Regions from separate parts of the Kribbella sp. NBC_00359 genome, predicted to be linked through region 2. Evidence: riboswitches for the same ligand, from Rfam matches in the RefSeq annotation. Region 2 holds a riboswitch; the other holds the start of a gene.
The links. Region 2 has a riboswitch for cobalamin ahead of OG876_RS26490 (ribonucleoside-diphosphate reductase subunit alpha). Riboswitches for the same ligand answer to the same signal wherever they lie in the genome.
Positions count from the first base shown of each region.

Region 1: linked by a shared signal. The riboswitch ahead of OG876_RS37785 (putative cobaltochelatase) and the one ahead of OG876_RS26490 (ribonucleoside-diphosphate reductase subunit alpha) in region 2 are both predicted to bind cobalamin.

Region 1 is NZ_CP107975.1:7,766,783-7,773,705, forward strand. It holds gene OG876_RS37775 (cobyrinate a,c-diamide synthase) at 1-324, opposite strand, end outside; gene cobO (cob(I)yrinic acid a,c-diamide adenosyltransferase) at 350-964, opposite strand; gene OG876_RS37785 (putative cobaltochelatase) at 966-3,104, opposite strand; cobalamin riboswitch at 3,174-3,315, opposite strand; gene OG876_RS37790 (helix-turn-helix transcriptional regulator) at 3,485-6,424, shown strand; gene OG876_RS37795 (hypothetical protein) at 6,418-6,690, opposite strand; gene OG876_RS37800 (LLM class flavin-dependent oxidoreductase) at 6,791-6,923, opposite strand, start outside.
Region 2 is NZ_CP107975.1:5,413,349-5,420,271, reverse strand. It holds gene OG876_RS26500 (Fic family protein) at 9-1,295, shown strand; gene OG876_RS26495 (DinB family protein) at 1,385-1,966, shown strand; cobalamin riboswitch at 2,085-2,210, shown strand; gene OG876_RS26490 (ribonucleoside-diphosphate reductase subunit alpha) at 2,344-5,157, shown strand; gene OG876_RS26485 (ribonucleotide-diphosphate reductase subunit beta) at 5,154-6,194, shown strand; gene OG876_RS26480 (isochorismatase family protein) at 6,262-6,834, opposite strand; gene OG876_RS26475 (MarR family winged helix-turn-helix transcriptional regulator) at 6,902-6,923, opposite strand, start outside.

The DNA.
Region 1 (6,923 bases), 2.4 Mb from region 2:
GACGTGGGCGGTGGACGCATATCCCTCGGTCCCGAGGGCACCGTCGTACAGACCCATGACGCCCTCGACGACGGCGAGGTCCGCACCGACGGCCCCGTGCGCGAACAGCGGCGCGACCCGCTCCTCCCCCGACAGCATCGGATCGAGATTCCGCCCCGGTCGCCCGGTGGCGACCGCGTGGAAACCGGGATCGATGTAGTCGGGTCCGACCTTGAATCCCGCGACCGTGTGCCCGGCCTGCCGCAGCGCTGCCATCAGCCCGACGGCAACGGTCGTCTTCCCCGCCCCCGAAGACGGCGCCGCCACCACCACCCGCGGAATCACGCGCCCTCCCCCCGCGACCGTGCGCTCACCACTCGATGCCCTTCTGGCCCTTCTGGCCGGCGTCCATCGGGTGCTTGATCTTCGTCATCTCGGTCACCAGGTCGGCGGCTTCGAGCAGCCGCGGATCAGCGTTGCGGCCGGTGATGACGACGTACTGGTGGCCCGGCCGGTTCACGAGCGTGTCGACCACCTCGTCGACGTCGACCCAGCCCCACTTCATCGGGTACGTGAACTCGTCCAGGACGTAGAGGTCGTGCGTCTGCGCAGCGATCCGCCGCTGGATCTCCCGCCAGCCCTCGAGCGCGTCGGCGGCGTGGTCTTCGTCGGTGCCGGCCTTGCGCGACCAGCTCCACCCCTCACCCATCTTGTGCCACTCGACCGGGCCGCCCGCACCGGTTGCCGCGTGCAACTGCCCGAGAGCCTTGAAGGCGCCCTCTTCACCGACCTTCCATTTCGCGCTCTTCACGAACTGGAACACGCCGATGTTCCAGCCCTGGTTCCAGCCGCGCAGCGCCATCCCGAAGGCGGCCGTCGACTTTCCCTTCATCTCGCCGGTGTGCACCATCAGCAGCGGGCGGTTCCGGCGTTGCCGGGTGGTCAGGCCGTCCGCCGGGACGACCGTCGGCTGTCCTTTCGGCATCTCAGGCCGCCCTCCGCTCGGTGACGGTGCGGATGAGGTTGCCCGCGGCAACTTCCCCGAGGTCGAGGTACTCCGCGCCCAGGTCCGCGGCGAGCTCCCCGGCCAGGCCGAGCCGGACCCCGCGACGCGGTTCGCAGTCGACCACGACGGTGGCGATCCCCTGCTGAGCGAGCCATCCGGCGGCCTGCCTCGCCCGGGCGAACGCTTTGTCTCCGTGGGTCGCGCGGCCGTCGGTGACAAGCACGAGCAGGGGCCGACGTCGTGGGTCGCGGATCGCGGCGATCCGTAGTACCTCCGCCGCCTGGAGCAGACCTTCGGCAAGGGGTGTGCGCCCACCGGTCGGTAGCGACTCGAGACGTCGTACGGCGGTCTCAACGCTGCCGGTGGGCGGCAAGGCAACCGTGGCCGCGGCGCCGGCGAACGTGATGAGGCCGACGGTGTCGCGACGCTGGTACGCGTCGAGCAGCAGCGAGACGATCGCGGTCTTCACTGCCCCCATCCGCTGCTTCGTCCCCATCGACCCCGACGCGTCAACACAGAACAGAACAAGGTTGCCCTCGCGCCCTTCCCGCACGGCGAGCCGCACATCCGAGGGTCGTACGGCGAGCCCGGCACCGGCGCGACCCCGAGCGTGCTGATGCGGGGCGGCGGACCGGATGGTCGCCAGCAGATGCGGACGCCCAGCCTCCCGACCGATGCGGGCGCGATCACCCACCACGCGCCCGACCTCGGTGATCGCCCGGGACCGACGCCCGGCGACACCGGCGCCCGCGGCCTGCACGCTGAGCAGTCGCGCCTTGTAGGGCTCGGAGCTTCCAACCACCTCGCCGACCGGCGCCGGCCGGCCGCCCGCCTCGCCGGCCTCTCGGCCCGCGCCGGTGGCCGCCGAGTCCGAATCGGCGCCGGACTCAGCACCACCCGAGGCGGCCGAGTCGGCATCCGCCCGGCGCCCCTCGGAGCGGTCCGCGCCAGATAGGTTCGCCTCCGACCGGTCTGCTTCCGCCCGGTCTGCGTCGGGCCGGTCTGCGTCGGTCGGATCGGCCGGACTGCCGTCGTCTGTGGGGTCCACTCCCCCACCACCCGGGCCGTCGGGGTTGTCGTCGGGGTTGGGTGGTGGGGTGCTGTCTTGGATGGCTTGTTCTAGTTGGTCCTCGTCGAGGCCGGGGGCGTCGAAGGGGTTCCGGCGGCGGCGGTGGGGCAGGGCGAGTTTGGCGGCGGCGCGGACGTCGTCGACCTCGACGACGGTGCGACCGGACCAGGCCGCGTGAGCGACCGCCGTACGCGCGGTGACCAGGTCGGCGCGCATGCCGTCAACGTCGAAGGACGCGCAGATCTCGGCGATCTGGCGGAGCGCGGCGTCGGTCAGGATCACCTCGGTGATCAGGTCGCGCGCCTTGACGATGCGCTCGGCGAGTTCCCGCTGCGGTCCGTCGTGCCGCGCGACAAAGCCCGCCGGATCGGCCTCGTACGCGAGCCGCGCACGCATCACCTCCACCCGCACGGCAGGATCGCGGCTGGCGACGACGTCGACGGTCAGGCCGAAGCGATCGAGCAACTGCGGTCGGAGCTCGCCCTCCTCCGGGTTCATCGTGCCGACCAGGACGAAGCGCGCCGGGTGCGTGACGGACACCCCGTCACGTTCGACGGTCGCGCGGCCCATCGCGGCGGCGTCGAGCAGTACGTCGACCAGGTGATCGTGCAGGAGGTTGACCTCGTCGACGTACAGCAATCCACGGTGCGCGGCAGCAAGCAGACCGGGTTCGTACGCCGTGATGCCCTCGGCGAGCGCCTTCTCCAGATGCAGCGACCCGAGCACCCGGTCCTCGGTCGCGCCGACGGGCAACTCGACCAGCCGGGCAGGCCGGTTGAGGGCCTCCGTGCTGTGGTGCGGGCCGTCGGGACAGGTGTCGTCAGGGTGCTCGGGGTCGCAGGAGAACCGGCAGCCCGGCACAACGTCCACGGGCGGGAGGATCTCGGTCAGCGCGCGGACCGCGGTCGACTTCGCCGTACCCTTCTCGCCCCGGATCAGCACCCCGCCGATCGCCGGCGAGATGGCCGCCAGGATCAGGGCGAGCTGAAGGTCGTCCATTCCGACCACGGCGGTGAACGGGAATCCGGTGGACGGTGAGGCTGGCCGCATCGGCGGTGGGTCCCTTCGTCGAGCGGGTATCCACGCCCGCCACGGCTGGTACGCCGTACCGCGGTGACCGCGGGCCGGCGGACGGACGCGGATGTCCTGGCTCCCGGGCCGCGTCGACTTCGATCAGGCCCGGTCACAGTGGCGGGACCGCCCCGGACTCCCGGCCTCAGCCGGTCACCGGTGTTCCTCCACAACCGTCGGCCCGATCATGGCACACCCCGCCCGCCCGGCAACCATCACGGTCACGTGGCAACCCCCACGTCGACACCACCGTCCCGAAGTGCATCAGGCCCGGCGGCTCGCGCTCAGTGACCGCGGTGTGGGTCTCGGTCGGCTCTGGGCCTCCCGTCAGCCCGCCTGAGGGTGTTGACTGAGGACGTATGGGGGGTCTGCGGCCCGATCATCGCTTCGCCGGACGCGCAGCCGAACAACGGTTCCTCGGCGACGTGCTGCTCGACGCCGTGGCCGGCGTACCGCACGCGATCGTCATCCATGGCGAAGCCGGCATCGGCAAGACCCGCCTTGCCCGTGAGGTCTGCAGCGATTCGCAGCTGAACGTGCTCTGGGGATCGAGCGTGCACTTCGGTGGCGCGTCGGTCCCGTTCGCCCCGATCGCCGGCGCCTTGCAGGACTGGCTGAGCCGCGCGGATGCCGACGAGAGGGCCGAAACTCTCGCCGGGACCGATGAGCTGAGTGCCTTGCTGCCCTCGCTCGGCGTCAGTGGCGGCGTCGACGCCACGAGGCTTCCGATGCTCGTCGACCTCGTACTCAACCGGATCGCGGTACGACGGCCGACAGTGGTGGTCGTCGACGACCTGCAATGGGCCGACGTCGCCTCCCTGGACGCGATGGCCTACCTGATCGCCGGATTCCGCTCCCAGCCGTTGGTACTGCTGGCCACGTGCAGGACCGAGGAACGCGGCGAGGGGCATCCCCTCCATTCCTGGCTTGCCGACATGCGCCGGATGCCCTTCTTCGGCGAGCTCCGGTTGGATCCGCTGGACCTGGACGGCACCAGCAGCGAGATCGAAGGACTGCTCGGCCAGGCGCCGGACGTCGAACTCGCCGCCGAGGTCCTGGCCAGATCGGACGGCAACCCCTACCTCGTCGAACTGATGGTCAGCGGTCTGTCCGGCGCTGAGCGCACTCTTCCGGCCACCGTTCCCGCTGCGCTCCGCGAAGCCCTGCTCGCCGCCTGGCACAGCCTGTCGGACCAGGCCCGCTTGGTCACCAGAATCCTCGCCGTCGGCGGCCGACCAACCTCATCGGCCGTCCTGACCGAGGTCGCCGCCGCCCACGGACTCGACGCGAGCTCGATCACCCCCTGTCTCGCGGAAGCTCACGACCGCGGTGTCGTGGAAACCGCACCCGACGGCACCTCCTGGTTCCGGCACCCGCTCTTGGCCGACGTCTTGTACGACGGCCTGTCACCAGACCAAGCCGCGGAGCTCCATACCGACTACATCCGCGTACTCGAATCACGTCCCACCGAGATTGAGGCTGCCGACCTCGCGATCCACAACGAAAGAGCCGGAAACCTCGACGCCACCTACCACTGGTCCCTCGTGGCAGCCGATCACGCAGAAGGCCTGCGAGCCCCAACAGAGGAGGCGATCCAACTCCGCCGCGCGTGCGCTCTCTGGGAAACGGTGTCACCGACCATCCGCGGCGGGCGCGACGAGAGAATCGGCCTGTTACGGCGAACGAGCGCAGTCTGCGAGCGGGCAGGCTGGCCCGAGGTTTCAGTCACGCTCCTCACGGAGGCGCTGAGTTTGGTGAACAGGAAGCAGCAGCCGTTGCTGGCCAGCAATCTGCTGGTCTTGAGGGCCAACTGCCGCTGGCAATCGACATCGCCGGCGATGGCCGACCTGGACGAGTTCCTCGAAGCGATCGAGCTGACGACGGACTTCCCCGAAAGTGCGGAACGCGCCGTCGCGTTCGCCGAGCTAGCTGAGACCGAGGGCATGCATGGCCTGCCGAACGCCGAGATGCATGCGGACGAAGGCGTCCGGATCGGCCGCACATCAGGCTCGGTTCAGGCTCTTGGCCGGGCGGTCTGCGCACGCGCGTCGGTGTTGGGGGATTACGCGCCGCTGGCCTCGCTCGCCGAGGCTGACCTGTCACTGCAGATGGCGACGGCCTGCGGAGATACCAACACCGCCAACGACGCCGCCATCATCCGTTTCAATGCCCTGCACGAGCTCGGCCGGTGGGCCGAAGCAGCCGAGCTCACCCGCGCGGCTTACTTCAGCACCCTCGCCGACGGCGCCGGCTCCTGGGCATACTTCCTCGCGGGCATAGCCGCGCTCGAGTTGATCGACCTCGACCGCTGGGACGAGTGCCGGGCATTGCTGCGGTCCGCGCTCGCCGGACGATCCGCCGGGATCCCTGGAGCAGCTGTCAGGCTGGCTGCGAGCAGGCTGAGTGTGAGGTCAGGGAGGACCGAAGAAGCACGACAGCACTTCGATCGGGTACTGGAGTTGATCTCCGACAACTTCAACCCGCTCCGCCCGACCGTGACCTTCATCGGTATCGAACTGATGCTCGCCGAAGGCGCGGCTGCGGAAGCCGTGACCTGGGCACGCCCACGGCTGACGGCTCTGGATCAGCCTCCCGATCCCTGGGACGATGAGGTGCTTCCGCTCTACGCCTGGGCCGCAGCCGAGGCGGCTCGCGTTGCCCGGGATCGCGGTGATCCCGCCGGAGTGGCCGCGGCGGTGGAGGCGCTGGACGGTGTCATCGACGACTGGCCGCGGGAGCCGTTCGTCGACGCCATGGGAGGGGTGGACGTCCAGGCGATGAATCAGGCGCTCTGGGCGGCCGAGATCAGCCGCTGCCGGGATACTCCGGATCAGCCCGAGCGTTGGCGCCGGGCCGTGGAGACCTGCGGTGCCGCGGGGTGTCGTTGGTACCAGGCGATCGCCCAGTGGCGGTGCGCCGAGGCAGAGCTGGCCACTGGCTGGACGTCGCCGGAGGCACGCGACATGCTGCGCCAAGCACACCGAAGCGCGGTCGAACTCGGCGCCGGGCCTCTACAGACCGAGGTCGAGGCGCTGGCCCGGAGGGCGAGGATCGATCTTCACGAGCCGGTCCCGGTCGTGCCGGTGGCCGATGACCCCGTCCTGGCAGGTCTCACTGACCGGGAGCGGGAGGTACTGGCTTTCCTTGTGGCCGGGCGGTCGAACGGTGAGATCGCTAAGGAGCTCTTCATCAGTGACAAGACGGTCAGCGTCCATGTCTCGAACATCCTTCGGAAGACCGGCACCACGAGCCGGGTGGCAGCCGCCGCTCTGGCTGAGCGACGGCTGCCGGATCAGTGAACGCTGATCGGATGGCGACGCCGGTAGGCCCAAAAGGCTGCCACGGCGATGCCTGCGCCGCCGAGGGCGCCTGCGCCTGTTTGCAGAACCTCAGTGACGGTGTCGTCGACGCTGACCCTGGGGCCTGGCGTGGTGATGACTATGAAGCCTTCGCCGTGGGCGCCTGGCTCCGGGTCGACGTTGGTGGCCGAGGCTTGCGATGCGCCGGCAATCACGGCACCGCAGGTCAGGACGGGCACGGCCACGAGGGTGTAGATGTGCTTCATAACTCCTCCTCACGGCGTGGATCGCCGTCTGCATCCACCGTGCGCTGAGCGCTGCGACCGCCACATCAGGCGCCCTCCCTTAGATCTGCGCCGCACCCCCTTATGTGGGCGGATGGTGGCGCGTCGAGGTGGCGATGAGCTTGTCGGCGACCCACTGCGCGACGTCGGCCGGATAGGGAGCCGACAGGCCGAGAACGATGTGCCCGAACCCGGCGTCGAGCGCTTCGCCGATC
Region 2 (6,923 bases):
TAAGAGGTATGGCACGGGTCGAGTTGCACCGGTGGCCTGGGCACCCGGACGGGTTCACCCGGGCGGAGCGGTTGGGTGGGTCGTACGAGTTGTACTTCCCGGATCCGCTGGTCGGGCGCGAGTTCGACCTGACCGACGACGTGCTCGCCGCGCTCGAGGATGCGGCCGGCGATCTCGCCCGGCTGGACGCGACCGCCGCCGTCCTGACGAACAGCGAGGCACTGGCACGGCTCCTGTTGCGGGCCGAGGCCGTCGGGTCGTCGCAGATCGAGGGGCTCGTGGTCGGCGCGCGCCGCCTGCTCAAGGCCGACGTACTGCGCGATCGGCCGACCAGCGGACCCGGCGACGTCACCGCCGAGGAAGTGCTGGGCGCTGTCGACGCGATGACCTGGGTGACCGAGTCCGTCCAGGCCGGCGACAAGCTCGAGGTCGACCACCTGCTCGAGGCCCACCGTCGGCTGATGGCCCAGTCTCCGACGCCGGAGTTCGGCGGGGAGGTCCGCTATCTGCAGAACTGGATCGGCGGCCGCTCCCCCGCCGAGGCGTACTACGTCCCGCCGCCGGCGCAGCTGCTCCCCGATCTGCTCGCCGATCTGATGACCTTCGTCCGGGAGTCCCGGCTGCCAGTGCTGGCCAAGACCGCGATCGCACACGCACAGTTCGAGACGATCCATCCCTTTGCCGACGGCAACGGACGGACCGGGCGTGCGCTGATCCACCTGATCCTGCGGGCCGACGGCCTCATCACCCGGACCGTGCCACCGGTGTCGCTGTCGCTCGCCACGCATGCGACGCAGTACATCGACGCGCTGACAGCCTTCCGTTATGTCGGACGGGCGACCACGATCAAGGCTCGGTCGGCGGCGAATCCCTGGCTGCAGATGTTCGCGATGGCATGCACTCATGCGACCGCGGAGGCCGCGCGCTTCGAACAGACGGCGACCGACCTGAAGACCACCTGGCGCGAACGGGCCGCGCCGGTCCGCGCTGGCTCCGCCACCGATCTGTTGATCGACGCCTTGCCCGCGGCCCCGGTCCTCACGCTCGCCGCGGCCGCGCGGCTCATCGACCGGTCTCAGCAGGCCGCCAACCAAGGACTCGCGCGCCTGGTCGAGACGCGCGTCCTGCGCGAGGTCACCGACGGCCGCCGGAACCGCGTCTACGAGGCGCCCGAACTGATCGACGCGTTCACGTTGCTCGAGCGGCGCTTCGCCAGCCCGGCGGCCGATACCAGGATCGAACCACCTAGCAGACCCGTGCCGTCGAGGCCAGAACCAACACACCGTCCACATTGACTTTCTCCTCCCCGTCGGGACACAATTCGAACACATGTTCGATCGCGTCTCAAATCGAGGTGCCTGACGGGGAGCGTGAGGAAATCGTGATGCCGGAGCCGTTCGACTGGGAGATCCTGCACCGACCATCGGCGATGGCGATGGTGCGAGGCCAGCTCGGCTTCAGCTGGATGGTGCTGTCCGGGCGGCTCGCCCAACTGACCGACGAGCAGTACTTCTGGCGTCCGAGCAGTGAGGCCCTGACCGTCGTACGACGTCACTACGCCTCGCACTACCGATCACTCGGGTCCGGGGAGTGGGTGGCGCAGTGGCCGGACGAGCCGGATCATCGCGGCCCGCGCACGATCGCCTGGCTGATCGCCCACCTGACCGAGACGTTCTTCGAGCGCTGGGAGTGGACGTTCGGCGAGAGCCGGCAGGGCCGCGCCGACATCACGCTGCACGGCAACGCCCGCGATGCGGTCGCCTGGCTGACGCACTGGGTGGATGCCTGGCAGGAGTCGATCGCCGCGCTGGACGAGGAGCGGGTGATGGCGGTCGGCCTGAGCCAGGCGACCGAACTGGACGCCGGCGAGCCGTTCGGTCACGTCGTGCTCCGGCTCAACCGGGAGCTGATCCACCACGGCTCGGAGATCATGACACTGCAGGATCTCTCTGCGGTCGCGGCGTGAGGACCACAACATGTGCGACACCCGGCGTGGCGCTACCACAACATCTAGGGCGATCCACCTAGCATCACTACTGCTGGTGGTTCGGAGCGGCTCTACATATTTGGACAGCTCATCGCGTCCGGGACCACAAGATGTGGGCCACGCCGAGGCAACAGGGGAATCCGGTGCGAATCCGGAGCTGCCCCGCAACGGTGAGCGGAGACTGTCCGCGAGTCCGGATACCTGCCACCGGCGCGTGCACCGCCGGTGCACGCGGTCCGAGACCTCGCGGGTGGGTCGCAGGGCGTGGCGGCAGCGTTCCCGGCCGGAGCTGCCTGTCTCGTCATGCGCCCATCCGTGCGGCGACGGTCCTCCGAACTCCTGTGGAGAGCACACCTGTGACCATTGCTTCCTCATCCTCCGCGGTGACGACCGACCAGCCGATCCAGCTGACCGTCGTCCGCCGTGACGGCAGCAGCACCGCGTTCGATCCGACCAACGTCTCCGTTGCCATGAGCAAGGCGTTCCTCGCGGTCGAGGGCGCCGACGCCGGCGCCACCCACCGGGTCCGCGACCTGGTGGCCGACCTGACCGGCCGGGTCGTGGACGCCTTGACCAGCCGGGGCGACGCCCGCCGCAGCGTCCAGGTCGAAGACATCCAGGACCAGGTCGAGCTGGCGCTGATGCGCGCCGGTGAGCACCAGGTCGCCCGGGCCTATGTGTTGTACCGCGAAGAGCGGACCAGGGCCAGGACACCAGCTGACCCGGCCGGGATCGCCGAGAGGCCCGCGCTCTCGGTGCGTGCCGCGGACGGCAGCACCGCGCCATTGGACGTCGACCGGCTGCGGGTGATCGTCGCGGAAGCGGCCGACGGGCTCGACTCGGTCGATCCCGAGCTGATCCTGGACGAGACCCTCGGCTCCTGCTACGACGGCATCGCGCAGCACGAGGTCGAGCTCGCGCTGGTGATGGCCGCCCGGTCCTACGTCGAGACCGAGCCGCAGTACAGCTTCGCCGCGTCCCGCCTGCTGCTGGACCAGATCCGCCGCGAGGCTCTCGGCCGCGTGCACGGTGAGCCCCGGCAGGCCAGCCAGGCCGACATGACCGCCGCCTACGCGGACTACTTCCCGCGCTACATCCAGGTCGGTATCGACGCCGGTCACCTCGATCCCGAGCTGGCCACCTTCGACCTGGATCGGCTCGCCGCCGCGATCCGTCCCGAGCGCGATCTCGACTTCACCTTCCTCGCCCTCCAGACCTTGTACGACCGGTATCTGCTGCACATCGACAAGGTCCGGTTCGAACTGCAGCAGGCGTTCTTCCTCCGGGTCGCGATGGGGATGGCGCTGCGCGAGGACGACCGGGAGGCACGCGCGATCCAGTTCTACGAGCTGCTCAGCTCGTTCCGGTTCATGTCGTCGACGCCGACGCTGTTCAACTCCGGCACCACCCGGCCGCAGCTGTCGTCGTGCTTCCTGACGACGGTCGACGACGACCTGGCCGGCATCTTCCACGGCATCCGCAACAACGCCCTGCTCGCCAAGTACTCCGGCGGCCTCGGCAACGACTGGACGCCGGTCCGCGGCATCGGCGCCAAGATCCGCGGCACCAACGGTGAGTCGCAGGGCGTCGTACCGTTCCTGAAGATCGCCAACGACACCGCCGTCGCGGTCAACCAGGGTGGCAAGCGCAAGGGCGCGGTCTGTGCGTACCTGGAGACCTGGCACATCGACGTCGAGGAGTTCCTCGACCTCCGCAAGAACACGGGTGACGAGCGCCGCCGCACCCACGATATGAACACGGCCAACTGGGTGCCGGACCTGTTCCTCCAGCGCGTCGAGGCGGGTGGCGACTGGACCCTGTTCTCGCCGAACGAGGTCCCCGACCTGCACGACTTGTACGGCGCTGCGTTCGCCGCGGCGTACACCGGCTACGAAGCCGCGGCGGACCGTGGTGAGATCCGGGTCTTCAAGCGGGTCAAGGCCGTCGACCTGTGGCGCCGGATGCTGACCGTGCTGTTCGAGACCGGGCACCCGTGGATCACCTTCAAGGACGCCTGCAACCTGCGCTCGCCGCAGCAGCACGACGGCGTGGTCCACTCGTCGAACCTGTGCACCGAGATCACCCTCAACACGACCGTCGAGGAGACCGCAGTCTGCAACCTGGGCTCGGTCAACCTGGTCGCGCACCTGACCGAGGACGGTCTCGACGCCGACCTGCTCCGCGACACCGTGAAGACGGCGGTCCGGATGCTCGACAACGTCATCGACGTGAACTTCTACACCACCCCCGAGTCCGAGCGCGCGAACCAGCGCCACCGCCCGGTCGGCCTCGGCCTGATGGGCTTCGCCGACGCGCTGTTCTCGCTGCGGATCCCGTACTCCTCCGACGCCGCGGTCGAGTTCGCGGACAGCTCGATGGAGCAGATCAGCTACCACGCGATCGAGGCGTCCAGCGACCTCGCCGCCGAGCGTGGCCGCTACTCAACGTACGACGGTTCGCTGTGGAGTCAAGGTGTGCTGCCGATCGACTCGCTGGAGTTGCTCCGGTCTGCTCGCGACGGCGACGTGATCGTTGACGAGAGCAAGCAACTGGACTGGGACGCGCTCCGGCAGAAGGTGCTGCGCGACGGCATGCGGAACTCGAACGTGATGGCGATCGCGCCGACCGCGACGATCTCCAACATCTGCGGCGTGAGCCAGTCGATCGAGCCTGCGTACAGCAACTTGTTCGTGAAGTCGAACATGTCCGGTGAGTTCACCGTCGCGAACCCGTACCTCGTCGCCGACCTGAAGGCGCGCGGGCTGTGGGACCAGGTGATGGTGTCGGACCTGAAGTACCACGACGGCGTCCTGGCCGGGATCGAGCGGGTGCCGGCCGACCTGCGCGAGCTGTACGCGACCGCGTTCGAGATCGACCCGATGTGGCTGGTCAAGGCGGCGTCGCGGCGGCAGAAGTGGATCGACCAGGCGCAGTCGCTGAACCTCTACATGGCCGCGCCGTCCGGCCGGGCGCTGGACGAGCTGTACCGATCGGCTTGGCGATATGGCCTCAAGACGACTTATTACCTACGTTCCCAATCAGCAACCCATGTGGAGAAGTCCACGCTGAAGGGCACGGACGGCCGGCTCAACGCCGTACCGGTTGCACTTCCCGAACCTACGGGAGCCGTCTGCGCCATCGACGACCCGGACTGCGAGGCCTGCCAATGAGCGCCCTTTCGATCGGAGCTGCCCGGGTCGAGGTCGCCGACAAGGCGATGATCAACGCGCGGGCCGACGTCAACCAATTGCTGCCGTTGAAGTACCAGTGGGCCTGGGACAAATACCTTGCCGCATGCAACAACCACTGGATGCCGACCGAGGTGGCGATGCAGGCCGACATCTCACTGTGGAAATCACAGAACGGATTGACCGACGACGAGCGGCTGATGCTCAAGCGCAACCTCGGGTTCTTCGCCACCGCGGAGTCGCTTGTCGCGAACAACATCGTCCTCGCCGTCTACCGGCAGCTGACCAACCCCGAATGCCGGCAGTACCTGCTCCGCCAGGCGTTCGAGGAGGCCGTGCACACGCACACCTTCCAGTACATCTGTACGTCGCTGGGTCTGGATGAGGGCGAGTTGTTCAACATGTACCGCGAGGTGCCATCGATCTCGGACAAGGACGCCTGGGCGCTGAAGTACACGCAGCATCTGGAGGACCCGGAGTTCCGCACCGGGACACCGGCGACCGACACCGCGTTCCTGCGCGATCTGATCGCGTTCTACGTGGTGTTCGAGGGGATGTGGTTCTACACCGGGTTCGCGCAGATCCTGTCGCTGGGCCGGCGGAACAAGATGGTCGGCATCGCCGAGCAGTACCAGTACATCCTGCGGGACGAGTCGATCCACCTGAACTTCGGCATCGACTGCATCAACCAGATCAAGCAGGAGAACCCGCACCTGTGGACCGAGGCGTTCCAGGCCGAGGTCCGGCAGATGCTGACCGAGGCGTGTGAGCTGGAGGTCGCCTACGGGCGGGCCACGATGCCGAACGGCATGCTCGGCCTCACCGCGGAGCTGTGCGAGCAGTACATGCACTTCATCACCGACCGCCGCGCCGAGCAGATCGGCCTCGCCCCGATCTTCGGCGAGACCCGCAACCCCTTCGGGTGGATGTCGGAGGTGATGGACCTGAAGAAGGAGAAGAACTTCTTCGAGACCCGCGTCATCGAGTACCAGTCATCGAGCGGCCTGAGCTGGGACTGACGTAGCCGACGTGCGCCCGCCAGGAGCTGCCCTGGCGGGCGCGCGCCGTCAGCAGGATGACGCGGAGTCAGCCGAGCAGCGCGATGATCTCGGCCGTGGTGCCGGTTTCGCCGAGGCGGGGGAAGATCCGGGTGAGGGCGTGGTCGTGGGAGCCGGCGGACAGGTCGGTCATCGCGTCGGTGGCGAGGGTGACGTTGTAGCCGTGTTCGTAGGCGGCGCGGGCGGTCGACTCGACGCCGATGCTGGTCGCGATTCCGGTCAGGACGATCTGCGTGATGCCACGGCGGCGCAGGTGGACGTCGAGGTCGGTGCCGTAGAAGGCGCCCCAGTTTCGCTTGGTGACGACGATGTCCTCGGGATGCCCGGCCAGTTGGTCGACGATCTCGGCGGCGTTCGCGGTCGGCGTACCGGTCCGGCGCTGCAGCTCGGTGCGCCCGGGCAGGCGATCGGAACCGTCGGCGGCGAAGCTGACCCGGACCAGGACGACCGGACGGTCGTGCTTGCGGAACGCATCGGCGAGCTCCGCCGTCCGTTTGATCACTTCCGCGGTGGAATGCGGCTCGCCGGGAAGGGCGGCGACGCCGTTCTGCAGGTCGATGACCACGAGGGCGGTCTTCGGGTCGAGGGTGGTGACGGGCACGATGAGCCTTTCAGTTGGGTTGTGGACGACCGATCCCAGCGGGCCGGCACCTGGCCGGGTCACCGGGTTACCGCGAAGCCGCCGCCTCG